2 regions of the Lysinibacillus sp. ACHW1.5 genome follow, and region 2 is predicted to be linked to the other one. Evidence: a T-box and tRNA genes for the amino acid it is inferred to sense, from the RefSeq annotation. Region 2 holds a T-box; the other holds one or more tRNA genes.
The links. The T-box of region 2 lies ahead of trpS (tryptophan--tRNA ligase). A T-box ahead of a tRNA ligase gene usually reads a tRNA of that ligase, here a tRNA-Trp.

Region 1 (6,306 bases), 490 kb from region 2:
TGAGCTGCTGTATGATGATCAACAATGCTCACACCATCTTCTTTAAATGAGTGAAGAACAGCAATATTAAGTTCTACTAAAGCACGATCACGCCAAAGAGACGCATGTTTGGTTGTATCAAGATTAAAAATGTCTGCAATGGCAGGTAACATATTATAACGATCATGATCTGCTAAATTTCGTGCACCAATCTCTGTTCCCATATACCAGCCGTTAAATGGAGCTGCTTGAAAATCAATTCCAGCCATTTGAAAACGCATACTCGAAATAATGGGTACAGCATACCACTTCATTCCTAATTTCTCCACATCGATTGACTCTGGATGGCGGATTGAGACCTCTACTATATTTTCTTCAGGAATTACAAACATTTGAGGAGCACGATTATCCACCTGTATAACGAGTGGTAGTACATCAAAATCAGTTCCTTTACCTCTCCATCCTAACGACTCACACACTTTTGTAAATTTAATGGACTGTGAATCTCCAATAATGCCTGCATCTGTTTCATAGCCTGCATAACGAATTAGTTGATGATTCCAAATCCGTACTCTATCTGAAGCAAACACTGTTATAGTTGGACGAATTTTCCCATGATTTGTCGCATAATCAATATGTTCTAGTAATTTTTGAAAAATAGCCTTTTCATCTAAAACATCACGTGCATCTACCACATGCAGTGACTGCCAAAACAGACGTCCAATACACTTATTGCTATTTCGCCATGCCACCCGTGCACCAAAAACTAGCTCCTCTGTTGTTGGATGATATTCACCTGCATCCTTAACTGCCTGTAATCTATTCTTTAACCAAAGTTCTGATTCATTTTGTTCTGTCTGATATAGATTTAAAAATTGCTGTATCTCCTGTATATTCATATCGATTCCTCCACTTATCCTCATATTAGAGGAACAAAACAACAAGCACCATGAAAATAGTAATCGAAAAAACATACATATTTTATATATGAAATAGTTTGTTCAAATTTACTCTATAGACTCTTTTTCGTAAGAGAATGTAAGGGAGAAAGATTTTAATTATTATAAAAAGGCTACAGTAGTCATGTAGCCTTTTTCAGGGGATTGCAGAACAAAGAAATCAATAGAATTTTTATAAATGATGGAAAGACTAATCGCTCTGAGCTACTTACTTGCTGCTAGTACTTCGCTTTCGCATAGAGCAGAACCAGTTTCACTAATTCTCTGGGCAGGATTGCGCCTGTATCGCTATACTAGAGAAGTCAAGCGCCTTCACAAAAATGTTGACCATGAAGTGTACGTGGTAAGTAAAGCGGTTTATTGGAAGCCCATAGAAAGATGCTAGGGGAATGAAATTTAGTCCTTCACCTTGCCAATAGGTCTTTTTCTGCTATTGCATTATCTTTTATCGATTAACAAAAAGGAGAATAGAAAAAAGCATGTAACACACATCTGTGCTACATGCTTGATGACCCGTACGGGATTCGAACCCGTGTTACCGCCGTGAAAGGGCGGTGTCTTAACCACTTGACCAACGGGCCGTGGCTCCGAAGGCAGGACTCGAACCTGCGACAACCTGATTAACAGTCAGGTGCTACTACCAACTGAGCTACTTCGGAATAATGATGGGCCTAAATGGACTCGAACCATCGACCTCACGCTTATCAGGCGTGCGCTCTAACCAGCTGAGCTATAGGCCCATTTTGGAGCGGGTGATGAGAATCGAACTCACGACATCAGCTTGGAAGGCTGAGGTTTTACCATTAAACTACACCCGCAATAATGGTGGGTCAGGACGGAATCGAACCGCCGACACTTAGAGCTTCAATCTAATGCTCTACCAACTGAGCTACTGACCCGAAAAATGGAGGAGGTAGAGGGATTCGAACCCCCGCGCGGTGTTACCCGCCTGTCGGTTTTCAAGACCGATCCCTTCAGCCAGACTTGGGTATACCTCCAAAAATATTACAATGGTGGAGCCTAGCGGGATCGAACCGCTGACCTCCTGCGTGCAAGGCAGGCGCTCTCCCAGCTGAGCTAAGGCCCCATTTAACATGAAAGATGGTCGGAATGACAGGATTCGAACCTACGACCCCTTGGTCCCAAACCAAGTGCTCTACCAAGCTGAGCTACATTCCGTAAACATGATTTTATTGGCGCGCCCGACAGGAGTCGAACCCATAACCTTCTGATCCGTAGTCAGACGCTCTATCCAATTGAGCTACGGGCGCATGTTAATTAAAAAATGATGAGCCATGAAGGACTCGAACCTTCGACCCTCTGATTAAAAGTCAGATGCTCTACCAACTGAGCTAATGGCTCGTGAAATTAAAAATGGCTGGGGTACTAGGATTCGAACCTAGGCATGACGGAATCAAAATCCGTTGCCTTACCGCTTGGCTATACCCCAATTTTAAAATGGGGCGACTGATGGGAATCGAACCCACGAATGTCGGAACCACAATCCGATGCGTTAACCACTTCGCCACAATCGCCACTATATAGATTATATTAGCTGTATTATGAACGAGTACCTCAATACCTGGCAGGGGCAGTAGGAATCGAACCCACACCAAAGGTTTTGGAGACCTCTATTCTACCGTTGAACTATGCCCCTAAAATGGTGGAGGGGGACGGATTCGAACCGCCGAACCCTAAGGAGCGGATTTACAGTCCGCCGCGTTTAGCCACTTCGCTACCCCTCCAAGGGAATGGTGCCGGCGATAGGAGTCGAACCCACGACCTACTGATTACAAGTCAGTTGCTCTACCAACTGAGCTACACCGGCAATAATAATGGCGGTCCCGACCGGGATCGAACCGGCGATCTCCTGCGTGACAGGCAGGCATGTTAACCGCTACACCACGGGACCAAAATGGTGGAGGATGACGGGCTCGAACCGCCGACCCCCTGCTTGTAAGGCAGGTGCTCTCCCAGCTGAGCTAATCCTCCACAAAAAATAAGCGAAGCGACGTCCTACTCTCACAGGGGGAAGCCCCCAACTACCATCGGCGCTAAAGAGCTTAACTTCCGTGTTCGGTATGGGAACGGGTGTGACCTCTTTGCCATCATCACTTCACTTATTCAGCTGAAAGACTTGTTCTTTCAAAACTAGATAAACGATACATTGAATGCTTCAAACGTTTTTGGTTAAGTCCTCGATCGATTAGTATTCGTCAGCTCCATGTGTCACCATACTTCCACCTCGAACCTATCTACCTCATCGTCTTTGAGGGATCTTACTTACTTGCGTAATGGGAAATCTCATCTTGAGGGGGGCTTCATGCTTAGATGCTTTCAGCACTTATCCCGTCCACACATAGCTACCCAGCGATGCCTTTGGCAAGACAACTGGTACACCAGCGGTGTGTCCATCCCGGTCCTCTCGTACTAAGGACAGCTCCTCTCAAATTTCCTACGCCCACGACGGATAGGGACCGAACTGTCTCACGACGTTCTGAACCCAGCTCGCGTACCGCTTTAATGGGCGAACAGCCCAACCCTTGGGACCGACTACAGCCCCAGGATGCGATGAGCCGACATCGAGGTGCCAAACCTCCCCGTCGATGTGGACTCTTGGGGGAGATAAGCCTGTTATCCCCGGGGTAGCTTTTATCCGTTGAGCGATGGCCCTTCCATGCGGAACCACCGGATCACTAAGCCCGTCTTTCGACCCTGCTCGACTTGTAGGTCTCGCAGTCAAGCTCCCTTGTGCCTTTACACTCTACGAATGATTTCCAACCATTCTGAGGGAACCTTTGGGCGCCTCCGTTACCTTTTAGGAGGCGACCGCCCCAGTCAAACTGTCCGCCTGACACTGTCTCCTGCCCCGCTAAGGGGCATGGGTTAGAATTTCAATACAACCAGGGTAGTATCCCACCGACGCCTCCTTCGAAGCTGGCGCTCCGAGATCTCTGGCTCCTACCTATCCTGTACAAGTTGTACCAAAATTCAATATCAGGCTACAGTAAAGCTCCACGGGGTCTTTCCGTCCTGTCGCGGGTAACCTGCATCTTCACAGGTACTATAATTTCACCGAGTCTCTCGTTGAGACAGTGCCCAGATCGTTACGCCTTTCGTGCGGGTCGGAACTTACCCGACAAGGAATTTCGCTACCTTAGGACCGTTATAGTTACGGCCGCCGTTTACTGGGGCTTCAATTCGCAGCTTCGCTTGCGCTAACCACTCCTCTTAACCTTCCAGCACCGGGCAGGCGTCAGCCCCTATACGTCACCTTACGGTTTTGCAGAGACCTGTGTTTTTGCTAAACAGTCGCCTGGGCCTATTCACTGCGGCTCTCATGCGCTTGCACGCTCAAGAGCACCCCTTCTCCCGAAGTTACGGGGTCATTTTGCCGAGTTCCTTAACGAGAGTTCTCTCGCACACCTTAGGATTCTCTCCTCGACTACCTGTGTCGGTTTGCGGTACGGGCACCTCTCACCTCGATAGAGGCTTTTCTTGGCAGTGTGAAATCAGGAACTTCGTCCATACGGACTCGCCATCACAGCTCAACGTTACAGTGTGCGGATTTGCCTACACACACGCCTTACTGCTTGGACGCGCACAACCAACGGCGCGCTTACCCTATCCTACTGCGTCCCCCCATTTCTCAAACGGTGAGGAGGTGGTACAGGAATATCAACCTGTTGTCCATCGCCTACGCCTATCGGCCTCGGCTTAGGTCCCGACTAACCCTGAGCGGACGAGCCTTCCTCAGGAAACCTTAGTCATACGGTGGACGGGATTCTCACCCGTCTTTCGCTACTCATACCGGCATTCTCACTTCTAAGCGCTCCACCAGTCCTTCCGATCTGACTTCAACGCACTTAGAACGCTCTCCTACCACTGACATCGTAGATGTCAATCCACAGCTTCGGTGAATCGTTTAGCCCCGATACATTTTCGGCGCAGCGTCACTCGACCAGTGAGCTATTACGCACTCTTTAAATGATGGCTGCTTCTAAGCCAACATCCTGGTTGTCTGTGCAACGCCACATCCTTTTCCACTTAACGATTACTTTGGGACCTTAGCTGGTGGTCTGGGCTGTTTCCCTTTTGACTACGGATCTTATCACTCGCAGTCTGACTCCCGTGTATAAATATCTGGCATTCGGAGTTTGTCTGAATTCGGTAAACCGGGATGGCCCCCTAGTCCAAACAGTGCTCTACCTCCAGTATTCTCATCACGAGGCTAGCCCTAAAGCTATTTCGGAGAGAACCAGCTATCTCCAAGTTCGATTGGAATTTCTCCGCTACCCACACCTCATCCCCGCACTTTTCAACGTGCGTGGGTTCGGGCCTCCAGTAAGTGTTACCTCACCTTCACCCTGGACATGGGTAGATCACCTGGTTTCGGGTCTACGACCACGTACTACTTCGCCCTATTCAGACTCGCTTTCGCTGCGGCTCCGCCTTCTAAAGCTTAACCTTGCACGTAATCGTAACTCGCCGGTTCATTCTACAAAAGGCACGCTATCACCCATTAACGGGCTCTAACTACTTGTAGGCACACGGTTTCAGGATCTCTTTCACTCCCCTTCCGGGGTGCTTTTCACCTTTCCCTCACGGTACTGGTTCACTATCGGTCACTAGGTAGTATTTAGCCTTGGGAGATGGTCCTCCCGGATTCCGACGGAATTTCACGTGTTCCGCCGTACTCAGGATCCACTCAGGAGAGAACGAACTTTCGACTACAGGGCTTTTACCTGCTCTGGCGGACCTTTCCAAGTCGCTTCATCTAACTCGCTCTTTTGTAACTCCGTATAGAGTGTCCTACAACCCCAAGAGGCAAGCCTCTTGGTTTGGGCTCTTCCCGTTTCGCTCGCCGCTACTCAGGGAATCGATTTTTCTTTCTCTTCCTCCAGGTACTTAGATGTTTCAGTTCCCTGGGTCTGCCTTCAAGACGCTATGTATTCACGTCAAGATACTACGCGATTAAACGTAGTGGGTTCCCCCATTCGGAAATCTCCGGATCAAAGCTCACTTACAGCTCCCCGAAGCATATCGGTGTTAGTGCCGTCCTTCTTCGGCTCCTAGTGCCAAGGCATTCGCCGTGCGCCCTTAATAACTTAACCAAGTTATTAAGCCTATAAAAAACTTAAAAAATAAATGTGTTTGTTACAATTTCAATGTCGTTTTATCCAGTTTTCAAAGAACAAGTTTTGAAGTGTTTCATTCAGAAGAATGAACCTTCAAAACTGAACGCAAAACGTAATCTTACAAACCAAAAGTTTGTATTCCGAAATAATCCTTAGAAAGGAGGTGATCCAGCCGCACCTTCCGATACGGCTACCTTGTTACGACTTCACCCCAATCATCTATCCCACCT
Region 2 (6,306 bases):
TACGAGCCCATTCTAAGCCTATTTCCTCATCTACCACCATATCATCACCGAAGTACTTTTTGTTTAATTCATAGTAAACTTCTGTTAAACGATCTGCTGTCAAGGATTCACCGTTCTTATCCATCTGATGAATAAGGTGTTCGAACTCTGCAAACATTGTTTGTCTGAATACCGTACTTCTGAAGCCATCTAACCAATGGTTTAATAAGTATATTTTTTGTTGTGGATCATCAATTGTTTTCAGTAAATAGTCATTTAATAGCTCTTCATTGCAAGTAGAAGCGACCTCTGCCACAAAAATAGAGTAGTCTCCATAAACAAATGGCTGGTTGTTGCGTGAATAATAACTATGAACACTATGGCCAAATTCATGTGCTAATGTAAATAGATTGTTCACATTATCCTGCCAATTCATTAAAATATACGGATTCGTACCATAGGCGCCTGAAGAATAGGCTCCACTACGCTTTCCTTTATTCTCTAAAACATCGACCCAGCGATTATCCAGTCCATTTTGAACGATGCTTTGATATTCCTCCCCTAATGGAGCTAAAGCCTTTACTAAAATATCTTTCGCTTCATCATAAGAGACCTTCATTTCCACCTCTTTAACTAGTGGCGCAAATAAATCCCACATATGCAATTCGTCTACACCCAATAATTTCTTACGCAACGAAATATAACGTTGCATAGCTGGTAAATGCTTATGAATTGTTTCCACCAGCTGATCATAGACATTTTCAGGAATGAAGTTATTAGACATGGCAGCGTGGCGTGCAGATTCATAATGACGAATTCGAGCACTTACATTATGCTTCTTTACATTACCAGTTAGCGTAGCTGAGAACGTATTTTTAAACTTGCCATATGTTTCGTACATAGCCTTAAATGCGCCTTCACGTACAGAGCGATCCTTGCTCTCTAAAAACTTGATATAATTACCATGCGTAAGTTGTACTTCTTCTCCCTCTTCATTTTTCACATGAGGGAATACCATATCGGCATTGTTTAACATGCTGAATGTATTCGAAGCTGTACCTGTCACCTCAGACATTTGCGCTAGCAATGCCTCCTGTTCTGCTGGTAATACATGTGGACGTGCCATTGTAATTTCTTTTAAAGATTGCTTATATAGTTGTAGGTCTTGATTTTCTGTTAAGTAGCGTTCAATCGTTTCTTCACTTAATGACAGAATTTCTGGCGTTAAATAGGAAAGGCCAGCTGAGATACTCGTTGCCAATGTTTGAATACGGCTGTTCATATCTTGATAAAAGCTATTTGTCGTATCTTGATCATAGCGCATATGAGCATATGTGTAGAGCTTCATTGCACGTTCATATATATGATCATGATACTGTAAAGCTGCTAATAATGCCTCTGCCCCATTATTTAAAGTACCTGCATAGCTAGGTGCTTGTTTAGCAAGCTCTGCAACCTCCTTCAATTCCTCTTCCCAAGCTGCATCTGTTGCAAAGATGTCTTCTAAGCGCCATGTTAATTCTTCTGGTACTTCTTTTCGAACCAAAACCTGATTACTGTTACTAGCCATATATGCCAGCCCCCTTTATATGTGCTTTTTTCCTTTTACTCTCATATTTTCTCAGTATATTGTGGCAATTGCAAATAAATGTACATAGACTTGCTCACAATTATCTAGTAAACCATCCTCATGATGCATACCCTTAAGAAGATACCCATAATTTTGAATAGCCCTGAGTGCTTGTTCGGTTACTTCGAGCTGATGCTTACATAAAAAGTTTTCCATCTGCCCCTTTGTTAATTCAAATGGAAGACGTCCTAATTGTTTACTAAAATAAAACAGCATTATTTGCCACTCGCTCGTAAACAAAGGGATAGCTGCTCCTTCTTTCACTGGAATACCAATGTATGGTGGCAGAGCAGTAAGAGAAAGATTTAATTCATAGCAATTACGTAAAAATGGATCTTGTGTCCCCTTCTTGCTATGTAAAAGACGACTATGCGCAAATTGCCTACAAGTCTGTTTATAGAGCTGCCAATAGCGTTGAAATTCTTCTGGGGTAATACGTTGAGGTCTATAAAAAGGGAAATGTTGTAGATCGACCGAAATTTTCTGTACTTTACCTATGAAAGTATGCCCATGAACATGAAGAAGATTCGTCCAATAAACAAACTGGGCTGTCACCGGGTTGTACGTCAATAAATAGGGTAAATCCGTTGTCGTTATAAACGCTTTTTGCAAGAGTGGAGAGATTCTAATTTTTCTGATGCCGTTGACAGCTTCTTTGCCTTGCGGAGTTTGAAAAAGCCAAATTGCTTGTATATCGTTTCTTTCATAGCCCATTGTTCGTTGGTGCCATTTTTCATGAGAGATAGTACTACATTGAAATTCAACTGCAAACTGCTCCTTATCGAGTGTAACAAGCAAATCTGGGCGCTGAGAAAGCTCCTGTAAATATGGTTCTAGTTTCACCTGATGTCCATGCTTTTGGAGCCACTCATATAATTGCACTTTACCTTGTAAATGTATTTTAGATTCACCTTCTGCGAACAGCTGTGAACATTGATTTTTTGTGAAGTGAGCAAAGTGGGGAATATTATAGTTACCTATTTTCAATTGAACTTGTTCTAAACATTGAGGGCAATAAAATTTCATTTGCCGCCTATATCGCTGTAAAGCTTTCCTCGTATATTGATATGGGAGAAATAGTTGCTGTTGATTGTTATAGGCAATCAGCATAGTATCAGCTCCTTTTTAGCCAACTATAATAGAATGGATTTTCACTAACAAAAATAAAGCACCTTTTTCTTGAAATTTTAAAAATGCGCTCTTATTCAAGCTCTTTGATGCTGAAAACATAAAAAAGGACTGTAGCGAAACTCGATTCATTTACGAGTTTCACTACAGTCTAAAATAATTAGTGTTTCATTGCCTATGCAAAGTATTTTCGAACTGTTTCAAAGCAATTGAATTCCATAATCTTTTCACCGTACTCCTCTAGACGATGAATTGTAAAATTGGATGGTGTTAAAAATTCCTTGATAACTGCATTTCTATCATGACGATTTAAATCCTCATCTGCGTTTCCGAAATCAACAACTAGATAGTACCAATTTTCATATTTGAATAATGAGGAATCCACTAATTCGTCTGTCATTCGTTTTGCGACAGGGATTAACTCATCAATATCTTTAAATTTATAAACATAAATGTCTGTATCCATAAATAATTCTGACTCATCCATGTCACCAAATTGAGTTAGTTGGCTAAGAAGATCCTCTCCAACTTCATCGAATGGTGCAAACATATCTTTGTGTTCATCAAAATTCGAATGACCATCTAATGTTTCACCGTCTTTTAAAATATGTGCACGTGTGACAATGATTTCTAAGCCTACTTCAGATGCATTGATATGAATCCAAATCGGACCCTCTACATCAAAATAATCCTCCGTGTTTACTTCATCAATCATATCCCAAAAAAGTTGTTCACCCTTTGCTCGATTGTACCAAATTTCTTCACGACTATAGCCGCGATCCTCTATATCATTGTACGTAATAAAGAGCTTGAGTGTATTTTCATTTACACGTTCGATGTCCACTAGACCTCATCTCCCTTCACTGTCATATGTCGAAAAACAGTTTGTTTCATTAGTATGCTTTTATTCTTTGTTTTTAACCTTCATACTGCATTTGTTTTTCAACCTTTGACCACACTACAGTAAAACCATCGAGTAACTGTCAACATGAATTTTTGTGTTCACAGTTGTCTCTAACTCTATTGTATGCTGTTCTGTCATAAAATGAAAAGGATATACACCGTTTCACAGAAGATATTTGAATTATTGAAATTGTAGTAAACTATTTAACTTAAATCAAGTTTAACATACTTTTACGGAAATATATGACTTTTCCCTATTAATTATTATACTTCATATAGAAGGTTTTACAGAAGTAAAACATAAAAAAAAGATGTCACAACATGTATTCCACATCTGTAACATCTATTACATATATTATTCAGAATAGAAAGGTTTAATTCACCATTCGTTGCGCTTCTTGTAATTGATATGCTCGAACTTTTCGAGGTAAGAAACGACGAATTTCATCTTCATTGTAGCCAACCTGCAGACGTTTTTCATCTAAAATGATTGGTCTACGTAGTAAGCCAGGATATTCCTGAATTAACTCATATAAACGTTGTAATGGTAAGCTTTCAACGTCCACATTTAATTTTTGGAATATTTTGGAACGAGTGGAAATAATTTCATCAGTTCCGTCTTCTGTCATACGTAAAATTTTTTTTATTTCACTTATGCTAAGCGGTTCAGAAAATATATTACGTTCTGTATATGGAATTTCGTGCTCCTCTAACCAAGCTTTCGCTTTACGACAAGAGGTACAACTTGGTGATGTAAATAGGGTTACGATCATTCTGACACATCCTTTCATTTCAAAATTATTATCTATAAACCAGAACCAATGTGTTAAATTAGAATTAATGTAATGTAAAATACACAGTACCATTATACAGTACTCCGCTGTATTTGAATATAGTTCCAATAAAAAAAATCTGAAACTATCCATAAAAATTCTGTCTATTTATACAGCTTTCAAATATGGTGTATTTTCTTCAAACTTATGTGCTACTACTACCATTCCCATTTTTAAAGCATTTTAAACATCTAAACAGATAGCTCAGTTGTTCTCATTTAAGAAAAATAATCGAGAAAATTGTCAATCCCACGTGTACATCTAAACAATTTTTTAATAAAAAATTATAAATTTATAACAAAATTACATAACAAAAAAAGCATATAATTTTTTCTAGAAAAAAAACACCGTCAAAAGTCTGACTTTACACAAAGGAATCTTTATAATATAATTCTTTGCAATCAAATCAATTTGAACAATTTAAATTGAGAAAAACGCTGACGAAGAGTAGTACATATGCTAATTCACGTATAGAGAGTCTGTGGTTGCTGTAAACAGATCGTGGATGCATGTGGAATGGACTTCCGAGTTAGCTTTGTGAACGCTACTTGAAGCTATTAGCAAAGCTCGTCCCTTCACGTTACGAAGCTGAGTGGCCTTTTTAGGCAAGCTGGGTGGTACCGCGGATTCAAACATCATTCGTCCCTTCATTAGAAAAAATCTAATGAGGACGCATGATGTTTTTTTGTCTTCATCACCAAGTGGAAAGGTGAAAACAACGCTGTGACACAAGTTACAGCAATTGAATTCGAGGAGGAATTTTTAATGACAACTATTTTTTCTGGCGTACAGCCTACAGGTATCGTAACATTAGGGAACTATTTAGGAGCATTCAAGCAGTTCCCGGCACTACAAGATGAAGGAAACGCTATTTATTGTATCGTTGATCAACATGCCATCACTGTTGCACAAGATCCGAAAGAATTACGAGAAAGTATTCGTAAGCTTGCTGCTACCTATATTGCTACTGGCATTGACCCTAAAAAATCGACATTATTTATCCAATCAGAGGTGCCAGCGCATGCTCAGGCAGGATGGATGTTACAATGTGTTGCGTCTATCGGTGAGCTAGAACGTATGACACAATTCAAAGATAAATCACATGGTAAGGAAAGCGTATCTGCTGCTCTGTTAACATATCCACCGCTAATGGCTGCAGACATTCTACTTTATAACACAAATATTGTCCCTGTCGGCGATGATCAAAAGCAGCATATTGAGCTAACTCGTGACCTTGCAGAACGCTTTAACAAACGCTTTGGCGATGTTTTAACAATTCCAGAAATTCAATTACCTAAAGCAGGCGCACGCATTAAATCCTTACAAGAGCCAACAAAGAAAATGAGTAAATCAGATCCAAATACGAAAGCGACAATCCGTTTATTAGATACTGCGAAAGATATTGAGAAAAAAATTAAATCAGCTGTAACTGACTCTGATGGCATCGTTGCATTTGATGTGGAAAATAAACCAGGTGTTTCAAATTTATTGACAATCGAATCAGCTATTTCAGGGGTAGCCGTTGAAGATTTAGTCAAAAAATATGAGGGAATTGGTTATGGTGGATTCAAGCAGGGTGTAGCAACAGCAGTAATTGAACACCTAACACCTATTCAAGAGAAATTCTATCATCTAGTAGAATCATCAGAATTAGATGTCATTCTAGATGAAGGTGCTGAAAAGGCGAATGCGATTGCTAGTGCTACATTAAAACGTATGGAAGATGCTATGGGTCTTGGTCGCGCACGTCGCTAAACTTACGGCTTGTCTGAGGATCGATCAAAGCCCAAATCAAGCACAACTGCGCAGATGATGATACAGGCTCCTACCGCC

Region 1: it encodes a tRNA-Trp, which carries the amino acid that the T-box ahead of trpS (tryptophan--tRNA ligase) is inferred to sense. The anticodon was not compared.

The regions. Positions count from the first base shown of each region.
Region 1 is NZ_CP091777.1:254,260-260,565, reverse strand. It holds gene L6W14_RS01280 (nitric oxide synthase oxygenase) at 1-878, opposite strand, end outside; tRNA gene L6W14_RS01275 (tRNA-Glu) at 1,448-1,519, opposite strand; tRNA gene L6W14_RS01270 (tRNA-Asn) at 1,521-1,597, opposite strand; tRNA gene L6W14_RS01265 (tRNA-Ile) at 1,605-1,678, opposite strand; tRNA gene L6W14_RS01260 (tRNA-Gly) at 1,683-1,756, opposite strand; tRNA gene L6W14_RS01255 (tRNA-Phe) at 1,762-1,837, opposite strand; tRNA gene L6W14_RS01250 (tRNA-Ser) at 1,844-1,936, opposite strand; tRNA gene L6W14_RS01245 (tRNA-Ala) at 1,950-2,025, opposite strand; tRNA gene L6W14_RS01240 (tRNA-Pro) at 2,041-2,117, opposite strand; tRNA gene L6W14_RS01235 (tRNA-Arg) at 2,133-2,209, opposite strand; tRNA gene L6W14_RS01230 (tRNA-Lys) at 2,228-2,300, opposite strand; tRNA gene L6W14_RS01225 (tRNA-Gln) at 2,314-2,388, opposite strand; tRNA gene L6W14_RS01220 (tRNA-His) at 2,398-2,473, opposite strand; tRNA gene L6W14_RS01215 (tRNA-Trp) at 2,522-2,595, opposite strand; tRNA gene L6W14_RS01210 (tRNA-Tyr) at 2,600-2,683, opposite strand; tRNA gene L6W14_RS01205 (tRNA-Thr) at 2,691-2,766, opposite strand; tRNA gene L6W14_RS01200 (tRNA-Asp) at 2,775-2,850, opposite strand; tRNA gene L6W14_RS01195 (tRNA-Val) at 2,855-2,930, opposite strand; rRNA gene rrf (5S ribosomal RNA) at 2,942-3,057, opposite strand; rRNA gene L6W14_RS01185 (23S ribosomal RNA) at 3,125-6,052, opposite strand; rRNA gene L6W14_RS01180 (16S ribosomal RNA) at 6,233-6,306, opposite strand, start outside.
Region 2 is NZ_CP091777.1:739,752-746,057, reverse strand. It holds gene pepF (oligoendopeptidase F) at 1-1,549, opposite strand, end outside; gene L6W14_RS03400 (competence protein CoiA) at 1,601-2,719, opposite strand; gene mecA (adaptor protein MecA) at 2,913-3,581, opposite strand; gene spxA (transcriptional regulator SpxA) at 4,015-4,410, opposite strand; T-box leader at 4,902-5,123, shown strand; gene trpS (tryptophan--tRNA ligase) at 5,239-6,228, shown strand; gene L6W14_RS03380 (YuzI family membrane protein) at 6,231-6,306, opposite strand, start outside.